DNA from 2 places in the Streptomyces sp. NPDC005423 genome. Region 1 is predicted to be linked to the other one. Evidence: predicted binding sites of a transcription regulator. Region 1 holds the regulator's gene; the other holds the start of a gene.
The links. The regulator HrcA, encoded in region 1, represses chaperone genes, less so after heat shock. The targets are predictions, from matches to a motif close to TTNGCACTCNGNNNNNCNGAGTGCNAA.
Positions count from the first base shown of each region.

Region 1 (5,054 bases):
TACTCGCCGCCGCAGAGGTCCGGCGGGACCAGGGGGTCGAGGACGAACACCGGTGCCGTCATCGGCCGCCGCCTCCCGCCGGGAACGCCGACAACGCGGTCGCCGCCGCGTCGGCCTCGGCGGCCAGCACCTCCACGAGCCGGCCGGCGGGCAGTTCCCTGGCCATCCGGTGGCCCTGGCCCGCCCACAGCGCCATGCCCTGCGGGTCGCCCGCGGCGGCGGCCTGCTTGCGCAGCGGCGCGGTGAGGTGGTGGATCTCCGGGTACGCGACCGGGGCGTACGGGCCGTGCTCGCGCAGGAACCGGTTGACCAGGGCGCGGGCGGGCCGGCCGGAGAAGGCGCGGGTCAGCTCCGTACGGACGAACAGGGGGTTGGTGAGCGCCTGCTTGTGCAGGAGGTGGGCGCCGGACTCGGGGGTGGCGAGGAAGGCCGTGCCGAGCTGGGCGGCGCAGGCGCCCGCGGCGAGGGCGGCGGCGATCTGGCTGCCGCGCATCAGCCCGCCGGCGGCGACGATCGGAAGGGAGACGGTCTCGCGGATCTGGGCGATCAGGGAGAGCAGCCCGATGCCCGAGCCGTCGGTCTCCGGAACGTCGCGGTGGGTGCCCTGGTGGCCGCCGGCCTCGATGCCCTGCGCGATCACCGCGTCGGCGCCGGCCCGCTCCACGACGAGGGCCTCCTCGACGGTGGTGGCGGTGACCAGGGTGAACGTGCCGGAGCGGCGCAGTTTCTCCAGGACCTCGGGGGCGGGCACACCGAAGTGGAAGGAGACGACCGGCACCGGGTTGTCGAGGAGTACGGCGAGTTTGGCCTCGTAGCCGTCGTCGCGACCGCTGTCGGGGTCGCCCAGCTCCGTCTCGTACCAGGAGGCCTCGCCGGCCAGCTGGTGGGCGTAGACGTCGACGGCGGCCCGGTAAGGGAGCGCCCCGCCGACCACCGCGGAGCCGGTGCCCCCGCCGGGATACTCCGGCTGCGGGAGGAAGACGTTCATCCCGAAGGGCCGGCCGGTCAGGCTCCGCAGCTGCTTGATCTCCTGGTACATCCCGTCGGCGGTCTTGTACCCGGCGGCGAGGAACCCCAGCCCGCCGGCCTCGGACACGGCCGCCGCGAGCCGCGGTACGGAGACACCGCCCGCCATGGGGGCCTGCACGATCGGGTGCGGGAAGAGAGCGGTCAGCGCGGAGGACATGACGGCATGTTGTCACGTCCTCCGAACAAGTCCGAATCCGGCCTTACCCATGGCACATGCCCGGAGCGGCCCGCGTTCAGCGGCCGTTGAAGGCGTCCTTCAGCCGCGAGAACAGCCCTTGCTGGCCCGGTTGGAACTGGCCTATCGAGCGTTCCTCGCCGCGCAGTTGCGCCAGTTCGCGCAGGACGCGTTCCTGCTCGGGGTCGAGCTTGGTGGGGGTGGTGACCTCAACGTGCACGATGAGGTCGCCCCGGCCGCCGCCGCGCAGGTGGGTGATGCCCCGGCCGTGCAGCGGGATCGACTGGCCGGACTGGGTGCCCGGCCGGATGTCGACCTCTTCGAGACCGTCCAGCGTCTCCAGCGGCACCTTGGTACCGAGGGAGGCCGCCGTCATCGGCAGGGTGACCGTGCAGTGCAGGTCGTCCCCGCGCCGCTGGAACATCGCGTGCGGCAGCTCGTGGATCTCGACGTACAGGTCGCCGGCCGGACCGCCGCCGGGGCCGACCTCGCCCTCGCCCGCGAGCTGGATGCGGGTGCCGTTGTCGACGCCCGCCGGGATCTTGACGGTGAGCGTGCGGCGCGAGCGGACCCGGCCGTCACCGGCGCACTCCGGACACGGCGTGGGCACGACCGTGCCGAAGCCCTGGCACTGGGGGCAGGGCCGGGACGTCATGACCTGGCCCAGGAAGGACCGGGTGACCTGCGAGACCTCGCCGCGTCCGCGGCACATGTCACAGGTCTGCGCGGAGGTGCCGGGGGCCGCGCCCTCGCCGTTGCAGGTGTTGCAGACGACGGCCGTGTCGACCTGGATGTCCTTGGTCGTCCCGAAGGCCGCCTCGTCCAGCTCGATCTCCAGCCGGATCATGGCGTCCTGGCCCCGGCGGGTACGCGAGCGCGGTCCGCGCTGCGACGCCGTGCCGAAGAAGGCGTCCATGATGTCCGAGAAGTTCCCGAAGCCGCCCGCGCCGAAGCCGCCGGCCCCCGCGCCCGCCTGCGAGAGCGGGTCGCCGCCGAGGTCGTAGACCTGCTTCTTCTGCGGGTCGGAGAGCACCTCGTAGGCGGCGTTGATCTCCTTGAACCGCTCCTGGGTCTTCGGGTCCGGATTGACGTCCGGGTGCAGCTCGCGCGCGAGCCGGCGGAAGGCCTTCTTGATCTCATCCTGCGACGCGTCGCGACGCACGCCGAGAACGGCGTAGTAGTCCGTGGCCACTTAGGACTCCGCCAGGATCTGTCCGACGTACCGTGCCACTGCGCGTACCGCTCCCATCGTTCCCGGGTAATCCATGCGGGTCGGTCCGACCACGCCGAGCTTGGCGACTGCCTCGCCGCCCGAACCGTAGCCGACCGACACCACGGACGTGGAGTTGAGTCCCTCGTAGGCGTTCTCGTGACCGATCCGTACGGTCATGCCCGAATCCCCCGTCTCACCAAGCAACTTGAGGAGCACGACCTGCTCCTCCAGGGCTTCGAGGACGGGCCGGATCGTGAGAGGGAAGTCATGGACGAAGCGGGTGAGATTGGCGGTGCCGCCGATCATCAGCCGCTCCTCGGTCTCCTCGACGAGGGTCTCCAGCAAGGTGGAGAGCACCGTCGTGACCGTGCCGCGGTCCTCGGACTCGAAGGCCTCCGGCAGGTCCTGCACCAGCTGCGGGACGTCCGCGAAACGGCGGCCCGCGATCCGGCTGTTGAGCCGCGCGCGCAGATCCGCCAGGGACACCTCGCCGAACGGCGCCGGGCAGTCGATCATGCGCTGCTCGACCCGCCCGGTGTCCGTGATCAGCACCAGCATCACGCGCGCCGGGGCGAGCGACAGCAGCTCCACGTGCCGCACCGTCGACCGGGTCAGCGAGGGGTACTGCACGACGGCGACCTGCCGGGTCAGCTGCGCGAGCAGCCGTACCGTACGGCCCACGACGTCGTCGAGGTCCACGGCGCCGTCGAGGAAGTTCTGGATCGCGCGCCGCTCGGGACCGGTCATCGGCTTGACGCCGGCGAGCTTGTCGACGAACAGGCGGTAGCCCTTGTCGGTGGGGATGCGCCCGGCGCTGGTGTGCGGCTGGGCGATGTACCCCTCGTCCTCCAGGGCCGCCATGTCGTTGCGCACGGTCGCCGGGGAGACGCCCAGGCTGTGCCGCTCGGTGAGCGCCTTGGAACCCACCGGTTCCTCGGTGCCGACATAGTCCTGGACGATGGCGCGCAGCACTGCGAGCCTGCGTTCGCTGAGCATCGCGCACACCTCCAGCCTTCGTCCGCCCGGTCGCCCGGTGGTGTCTCCTGGCACTCTGAGCGCGCGAGTGCCAACGTTCCCCCGCCCAGTGTACGGCTGTGAGGTACACCCCCGGCAAGGCCGGTCCCGTGAGGTGCCGGCACGGGGTGCCCCCGCTAGCGTCGCCGTATGACGCTGACTTGGGAAGAGCTGGGGTGGGAACGGCTGGCCGACGGGGTGGGGCGGTGCCGGCTGCCCGGCTGGGACTGCACGGCGGGGCTGGTCGTGGGGCCGGAGTCGGTGCTGATGGTGGACGCGGGGTCGAGCCTCGCGGAGGGCGTGCGGCTGCGGGCGAGGGCACGGGAACTCACCGGCCGCGATGTGACCCATCTCGCGCTCACCCACGCCCACTTCGACCATGTCCTCGGTGCCGCGGCGTTCGGGGACGCGGAGGTGTTCGGCGCCGCGGGCCTGGACGGTGCCCTGGACCGGGGGCGGGCCGCGCTGCGGGCGGACGCGGTGGCCAACGGGCTGGACCCGCGGGCGGCGGACGAGGCGGTGGCGGCCCTGGTGCGCCCCGGCCACCCCGTCACCGGTGAGCGGGCCCTCCCGCTGGGCGGCGGCCGCCGGGTGGTGCTCGCGGACGTGGGCCCCGGCCACACCGCGCACGATCTGGCGGTCCTGGTGCCGGGCTCCCCCGCGGTGGTCTTCTGCGGCGACCTGGTCGAGGAGTCCGGCGAACCCCAGGCGGGCCCGGACGCCGTACCGGCGCGCTGGCCGGCCGCCCTCGACCGGCTGCTCGCCCTGGGCGGTGCGGACGCGCTGTACGTGCCCGGTCACGGAGCGGTGGTGGACGCGGGTTTCGTGCGGGCGCAGCGGGACGCGCTGGCGGCGCGTTCCGGCGTGTCGTGAGGAGGCGGGGGCCGGTTCTCCTATCGTCATCCGAATGCGCCAGTACTCCGCCGACCTGACCCCGCCGTGGAAGAAGCCCAAGGCCGCCCCGGAGGTCCCGGCCGAACCGGGGCTGGTGGTCGAGGAGCCCGGGACCGGTTTCTGCGGGGCGGTGATCCGCTGCGAGGCCGGCACGGTGACCCTGGAGGACCGCTTCGGCAAGCACCGCGTCTTCCCGCTGGAACCGCGCGGCTTCCTCCTGGAGGGCCGCGTGGTGACCCTGGTGAAGCCCGCGCCGGGTCCGCGGCGGCCCGCCCGTACGGCATCCGGTTCGGTGGCCGTCCCCGGGGCACGCGCGCGGGTGGCCCGCGCCGGGCGCATCTACGTCGAGGGCCGGCACGACGCCGAACTCGTCGAGAAGGTGTGGGGCGACGACCTGCGCGTCGAGGGCGTGGTCGTGGAGTACCTGGGGGGAGTCGACGATCTCCCGGCGATCGTCGAGGAGTTCGGCCCCGGGCCCGACGCCCGCCTCGGTGTCCTGGTGGACCACCTGCTCCCCGGCACCAAGGAGTGGCGCATCGCCCAGTCGGTGACCAGCGAGCACGCCCTCGTGGTGGGACACCCCTACATCGACATCTGGGAGGCCGTGAAACCGGCCTGTGTGGGCATCGAGGCGTGGCCCCGGGTGCCGCACGGCCAGGACTGGAAGACGGGGGTGTGCCGGGCCGTCGGCTGGCCGGAGAACACCGGCGCGGTGTGGCAGGCGATCCT
Region 1 covers NZ_JBEXET010000002.1:292,112-297,165, forward strand. The annotation lists gene ABZT12_RS05160 (16S rRNA (uracil(1498)-N(3))-methyltransferase) at 1-62, opposite strand, end outside; gene ABZT12_RS05165 (nitronate monooxygenase) at 59-1,186, opposite strand; gene dnaJ (molecular chaperone DnaJ) at 1,263-2,396, opposite strand; gene hrcA (heat-inducible transcriptional repressor HrcA) at 2,397-3,413, opposite strand; gene ABZT12_RS05180 (MBL fold metallo-hydrolase) at 3,582-4,304, shown strand; gene ABZT12_RS05185 (DUF3097 domain-containing protein) at 4,339-5,054, shown strand, end outside.

Region 2 (5,054 bases), on a different contig from region 1:
GCCGAGCTCCTCGGCGACCTCGGCGACGAGGTGGGCGCGGATGACGGCGCCGTCCGGCTCGTACAAGTACCGTCCCACGGGCCGGACTCCGGGGTCGGGCAGGCGGCGGCCGGAGAGGACGCGCGGGCCGGGGAGCAGGGTGGCGCACACCCGTCCCGGCTCGGTCCCGAACCACAGGACCGCCTCCTTCACGTCCCCGCCGTCCGAGATCCACTCCGCCTCGGCCCCGGCGGGAATCGCCTCGTGCGGCACACCGGGCGCGATCTTCAGCGCGGCGAAGCGGGCCTTGGCGGCGGCGCCCACCGCCCAGGACAGGGGCGGCGAGTACGCCTCCGGGTCGAAGACGCGCCCCCGGCCGCCGCGCCGCGCCGGGTCCACGAAGACGGCGTCGTAGGGGCCGGTGTCCACCTCGGTGACGTCGGCCTCCCGCACCTCGATCAGGCCGTCGAGCCCCAGCGCGTCCGCGTTGGCCCGGGCGACCGCGACCGTGAGCGGATCGCGGTCGACCGCGAGGACCCGGATGCCGGCCCGGGCCAGGGCGACGGCGTCACCGCCGATCCCGCAGCACAGGTCGGCGACGGAGGTGATCCCCAGGTCCCGCATCCGGGCGGCCCGGTGGGCGGCGACACTCGCCCGGGTCGACTGCTCGACCCCGTCCGGGGTGAAGAACATCGCCGCCGCGTCCTCGGGCGCGAACTTCGCCGCGGCCCGCTGCCGCAGCCGCGCCTGGCCGAGCGCCGCCGACACCAGCCCGGCGGGGTGGGAGCGGCGCAGCCGGGTCGCCACGGCGAGTTCCCGCGCGGGGTCGGTGGCGCGGACCTCGTCGAGGAGGCGGCGGCCGGCCGGGGTGAGCAGCGACGCGAAGGCGAGTACGGGGTCGTTCACCGGATCATTGTGGGCCAGTCGGTGGACGGTGTGCGTGCGGTGGCGGTGTCGCTCCGGGATCGCGCGCCGGGGCTGGGAGGATCCGACACCATGCGAGTAGTCGTACAAAATGACCATAGTGGGGTCTATCGGCGCACGGGTGTCCGCGGCACGGTCGCCGCCCTCGCGCTCGCCGCCGTCGCCGTCGCGGGCTGCGCCCCGGACCGCCCGCACCCGGCCACCCCGCCGGCCGCGGGCCAACAGCCCCTGCACGCGCCGCAGGCCCGAGCCCTCGACTCCTACGCCACCAGGCTGCGCGCCGCCTCCCTGGTCCGGGCGGCCGCCGCGAAGCGCTGGGGCCTGTCGAAGGTGCCGCTCACCGCCCCGCCCGCCCCGGCCAGGAAGCCGGAGATCAGCGCGCGCCAGGGCTTCGAGGTGGACGACCAGGAGGAGCTGGGCCTGCCGCCGGTCTTCACGACGATCCCCACCAAGCAGAAGATCGTCTTCCTCACCATCGACGACGGCGAGGAGAAGGACCCCGCGTTCCTGCGGATGATGCGCGACCTGAAGATCCCGTACACCGCCTTCCTCAGCGACTACCTGATCAACGACGACTACGGCTACTTCCGCAAGATGCAGTCCGAGGGCGTCACCCTCAACAACCACACGCTCCACCACCCCTACCTGCCCGGGCTCACCTACGAGCAGCAGAGGCACGAGATCTGCGACATGCAGGACGTGATGCAGAAGCAGTTCGGCAAGCGCCCGACCGTCCTGCGCCCGCCCTACGGCAACTACAACCAGGACACCCTGCGGGCCGCCAAGTCGTGCGGTATCAAGTACGCCCCCATCTGGGACGAGGAGGTCTTCGTCGACCACTGGGAGTACCGCGAGTGGGACCAGGACCTGCACCCCGGCGACATCGTCCTCACCCACTTCCGGGGCCGCAAGGACTGGAAGGGCACCATGGTCGACGACATGCGCCGCTTCCTCGACCGGGTCACGGCGGACGGGTACTCGGTGGCCCGCCTGGAGGACTACCTGTGAGGCCGCGGGTCCCGGCGTCCGTCGTCCTGGCGGCCGTTCTCCTCGGCGGCTGCGCGCAGTCCGTGGACCCCATCGAACGGCTCGGCAAGAAGGCCGCCCAACGCGTACGCCACACCCCGTCCGCCTCGCAGCCGTACCGCCGCTGGGGCCTGGACACCCCGCTCCGCCCCGCCCCGAGATCGGCCCCGTCGCCCACTCCGTCCCCGTCCCTGCCCCCGGTCCCCGCCCGCCCGGCGCCCCGGACGGCGGGCCCCGGCCTCGCGCCGGTCCTCGACCACGTCCACACCACCGACAAGGTGGTCTTCCTGACCTACGACGACGGCGCCCAGAAAGACCTGCGGCTCATCGAGATGGTGCGTGAACTGCGCCTGCCCGTCAGCGTGTTCCTCACGGACGGTGCCCTCGGACCCGGGCACGGCCACTTCTCGCGCCTCCAGTCGGTCGGCGCGACCGTCCAGAACCACACCCTCGGCCACCCCTCCTTGCGCGACCTCCCCTACGCCGGCCAGCGCGCCGAGATCTGCGGCCGGCAACGCAGACTCCGCTCCCGCTTCGGCCACCGCCCCCGCCTCCTCCGCCCGCCCTACGGCACCTACGGCACGGTCACCCGCCGGGCCGCCGCCGCCTGCGGGGTCTCGGCGATCGTGCTCTGGCGCGCCGCCATGGGCCCCGCCGGCCTCGCCTACACCCATGGCGTCCACCGCCTGCGCCCCGGCGACATCGTGGCGGTGGGCCCGGACGAGCCGGCGGGAACCCCGCTGCCGGAACGGACGGCGCGGTTGCTGCGGCGGGTCCAGCGGGAGGGCCTGACGGTGGGACGGCTGGAGGACTATCTCTAGCCCCCGCCCCGGGAACCCGCCGGCGCCGGTCGGCAATCTCAGCCCGGACGGGCCGGCGGGAACTTCGCTGCCGGTGGGACGCCTGAAGAACTGTCTCGGCCTTCCCCCGGGGAACCCGCCGGCGCCGGTCGGCGATATCAGCCCGTCCGGCGCTTGAGGACGAGGCCGTCCAGGCCGAAGGCGGGGGCCCGGGGCGGCAGCCCCCGGAGACGACGCCACCGACGAACCGCCCGGAAACCCCCTCGGGGAGCCCGAAAACCCGCCGCCGCGCCGCAGGCAACTGGCACTCCGCTTGACCGAGTGCTAACCGCGGTCATAGTCTCAGTTCTGGCACTCCCCCAGGGAGAGTGCCAGTAGCGACGGGCAGGTCCGGCACCCGCGACGACGGATCGACCTGGTCGCCACCTCAGACAGATGACCCCGAGATCTCCGAAGGGGGAGGTCGGATCGTGACGACCACCAGCTCCAAGGTTGCCATCAAGCCGCTTGAGGACCGCATTGTGGTCCAGCCGCTCGACGCCGAGCAGACCACGGCCTCCGGCCTGGTCATTCCGGACACCGCGAAGGAGAAGCCCCAGGAGGGCGTCGTCCTCGCCGTGGGCCCGGGCCGCTTCGAGAACGGCGAGCGCCTGCCGCTCGACGTCAAGACCGGCGACATCGTGCTCTACAGCAAGTACGGCGGCACCGAGGTGAAGTACAACGGCGAGGAGTACCTCGTCCTCTCCGCTCGCGACGTGCTCGCGATCATCGAGAAGTAATTCACCCAGCGCCACCAGCTCCACCCAGTTTTGCAGTGAACTGCGCCCCTGGCCCCCGCGACCTCACAGAGCCGGGCGTCAGGGGCGCGGTTCGTTTCACCCACGTTTTCCGAGAGGGCTGAACCGCTCCCATGGCGAAGATTCTGAAGTTCGACGAGGACGCCCGTCGCGCCCTTGAGCGCGGCGTCAACAAGCTTGCCGACACGGTCAAGGTGACGATCGGCCCCAAGGGCCGCAACGTCGTCATCGACAAGAAGTTCGGTGCCCCCACCATCACCAACGACGGTGTCACGATCGCCCGCGAGGTCGAGCTCGACGACCCGTACGAGAACCTCGGCGCCCAGCTGGTGAAGGAGGTGGCGACCAAGACCAACGACATCGCGGGTGACGGTACGACCACCGCCACCGTGCTGGCCCAGGCGCTCGTCCGCGAGGGTCTGCGCAACGTTGCCGCGGGCGCCTCCCCGGCCGCCCTGAAGAAGGGCATCGACGCCGCCGTCAAGGCCGTCTCCGACGAGCTTCTCGCCACCGCGCGCCCGATCGAGGACAAGGCCGACATCGCCGCCGTCGCCGGTCTGTCCGCCCAGGACAGCCAGGTCGGCGAGCTCATCGCCGAGGCCATGGACAAGGTCGGCAAGGACGGTGTCATCACCGTCGAGGAGTCCAACACCTTCGGTCTGGAGCTGGACTTCACCGAGGGCATGGCCTTCGACAAGGGCTACCTGTCGCCGTACTTCGTGACGGACCAGGAGCGCATGGAAGCGGTCCTCGAAGACCCGTACATCCTCATCCACCAGGGCAAGATCAGCTCCATCCAGGACCTGCTGCCGCTGCTGGAGAAGGTCATCCAGGCCAACGCCTCGAAGCCGCTGCTGATCATCGCCGAGGACGTCGAGGGCGAGGCCCTGTCGACCCTGGTCGTGAACAAGATCCGCGGCACCTTCAACGCGGTGGCCGTCAAGGCCCCCGGCTTCGGCGACCGCCGCAAGGCGATGCTCGGCGACCTCGCCACCCTCACCGGCGCTCAGGTCATCGCCGAGGAGGTCGGCCTCAAGCTCGACCAGGTCGGCCTGGACGTGCTCGGCTCCGCCCGCCGCGTGACGGTCACCAAGGACGACACGACCGTCGTCGACGGTGCCGGCGACTCGGCGGACGTCGTGGGCCGCGTCAACCAGATCAAGGCCGAGATCGAGAACACCGACTCCGACTGGGACCGCGAGAAGCTCCAGGAGCGCCTCGCGAAGCTGGCCGGCGGCGTGTGCGTGATCAAGGTCGGCGCCGCCACCGAGGTGGAGCTGAAGGAGAAGAAGCACCGCCTGGAGGACGCCATCTCCGCGACCCGCGCCGCGGTCGAGGAGGGCATCGTCTCCGGTGGCGGTTCCGCGCTGGTGCACGCCGCCAAGATCCTCGAGGGCAACCTCGGCAAGACCGGCGACGAGGCCACCGGTGTCGCGGTCGTCCGCCGCGCCGTCGTCGAGCCGCTGCGCTGGATCGCCGAGAACGCCGGCCTGGAGGGCTACGTCATCACCTCCAAGGTCGCCGAGCT
Region 2 covers NZ_JBEXET010000003.1:27,175-32,228, forward strand. The annotation lists gene ABZT12_RS06430 (methyltransferase domain-containing protein) at 1-993, opposite strand, end outside; gene ABZT12_RS06435 (polysaccharide deacetylase family protein) at 976-1,911, shown strand; gene ABZT12_RS06440 (polysaccharide deacetylase family protein) at 1,908-2,750, shown strand; gene groES (co-chaperone GroES) at 3,200-3,508, shown strand; gene groL (chaperonin GroEL) at 3,640-5,054, shown strand, end outside.
Region 2: a site for HrcA is predicted at 3,031-3,057, ahead of groES (co-chaperone GroES). Genes of this name have one in related genera too.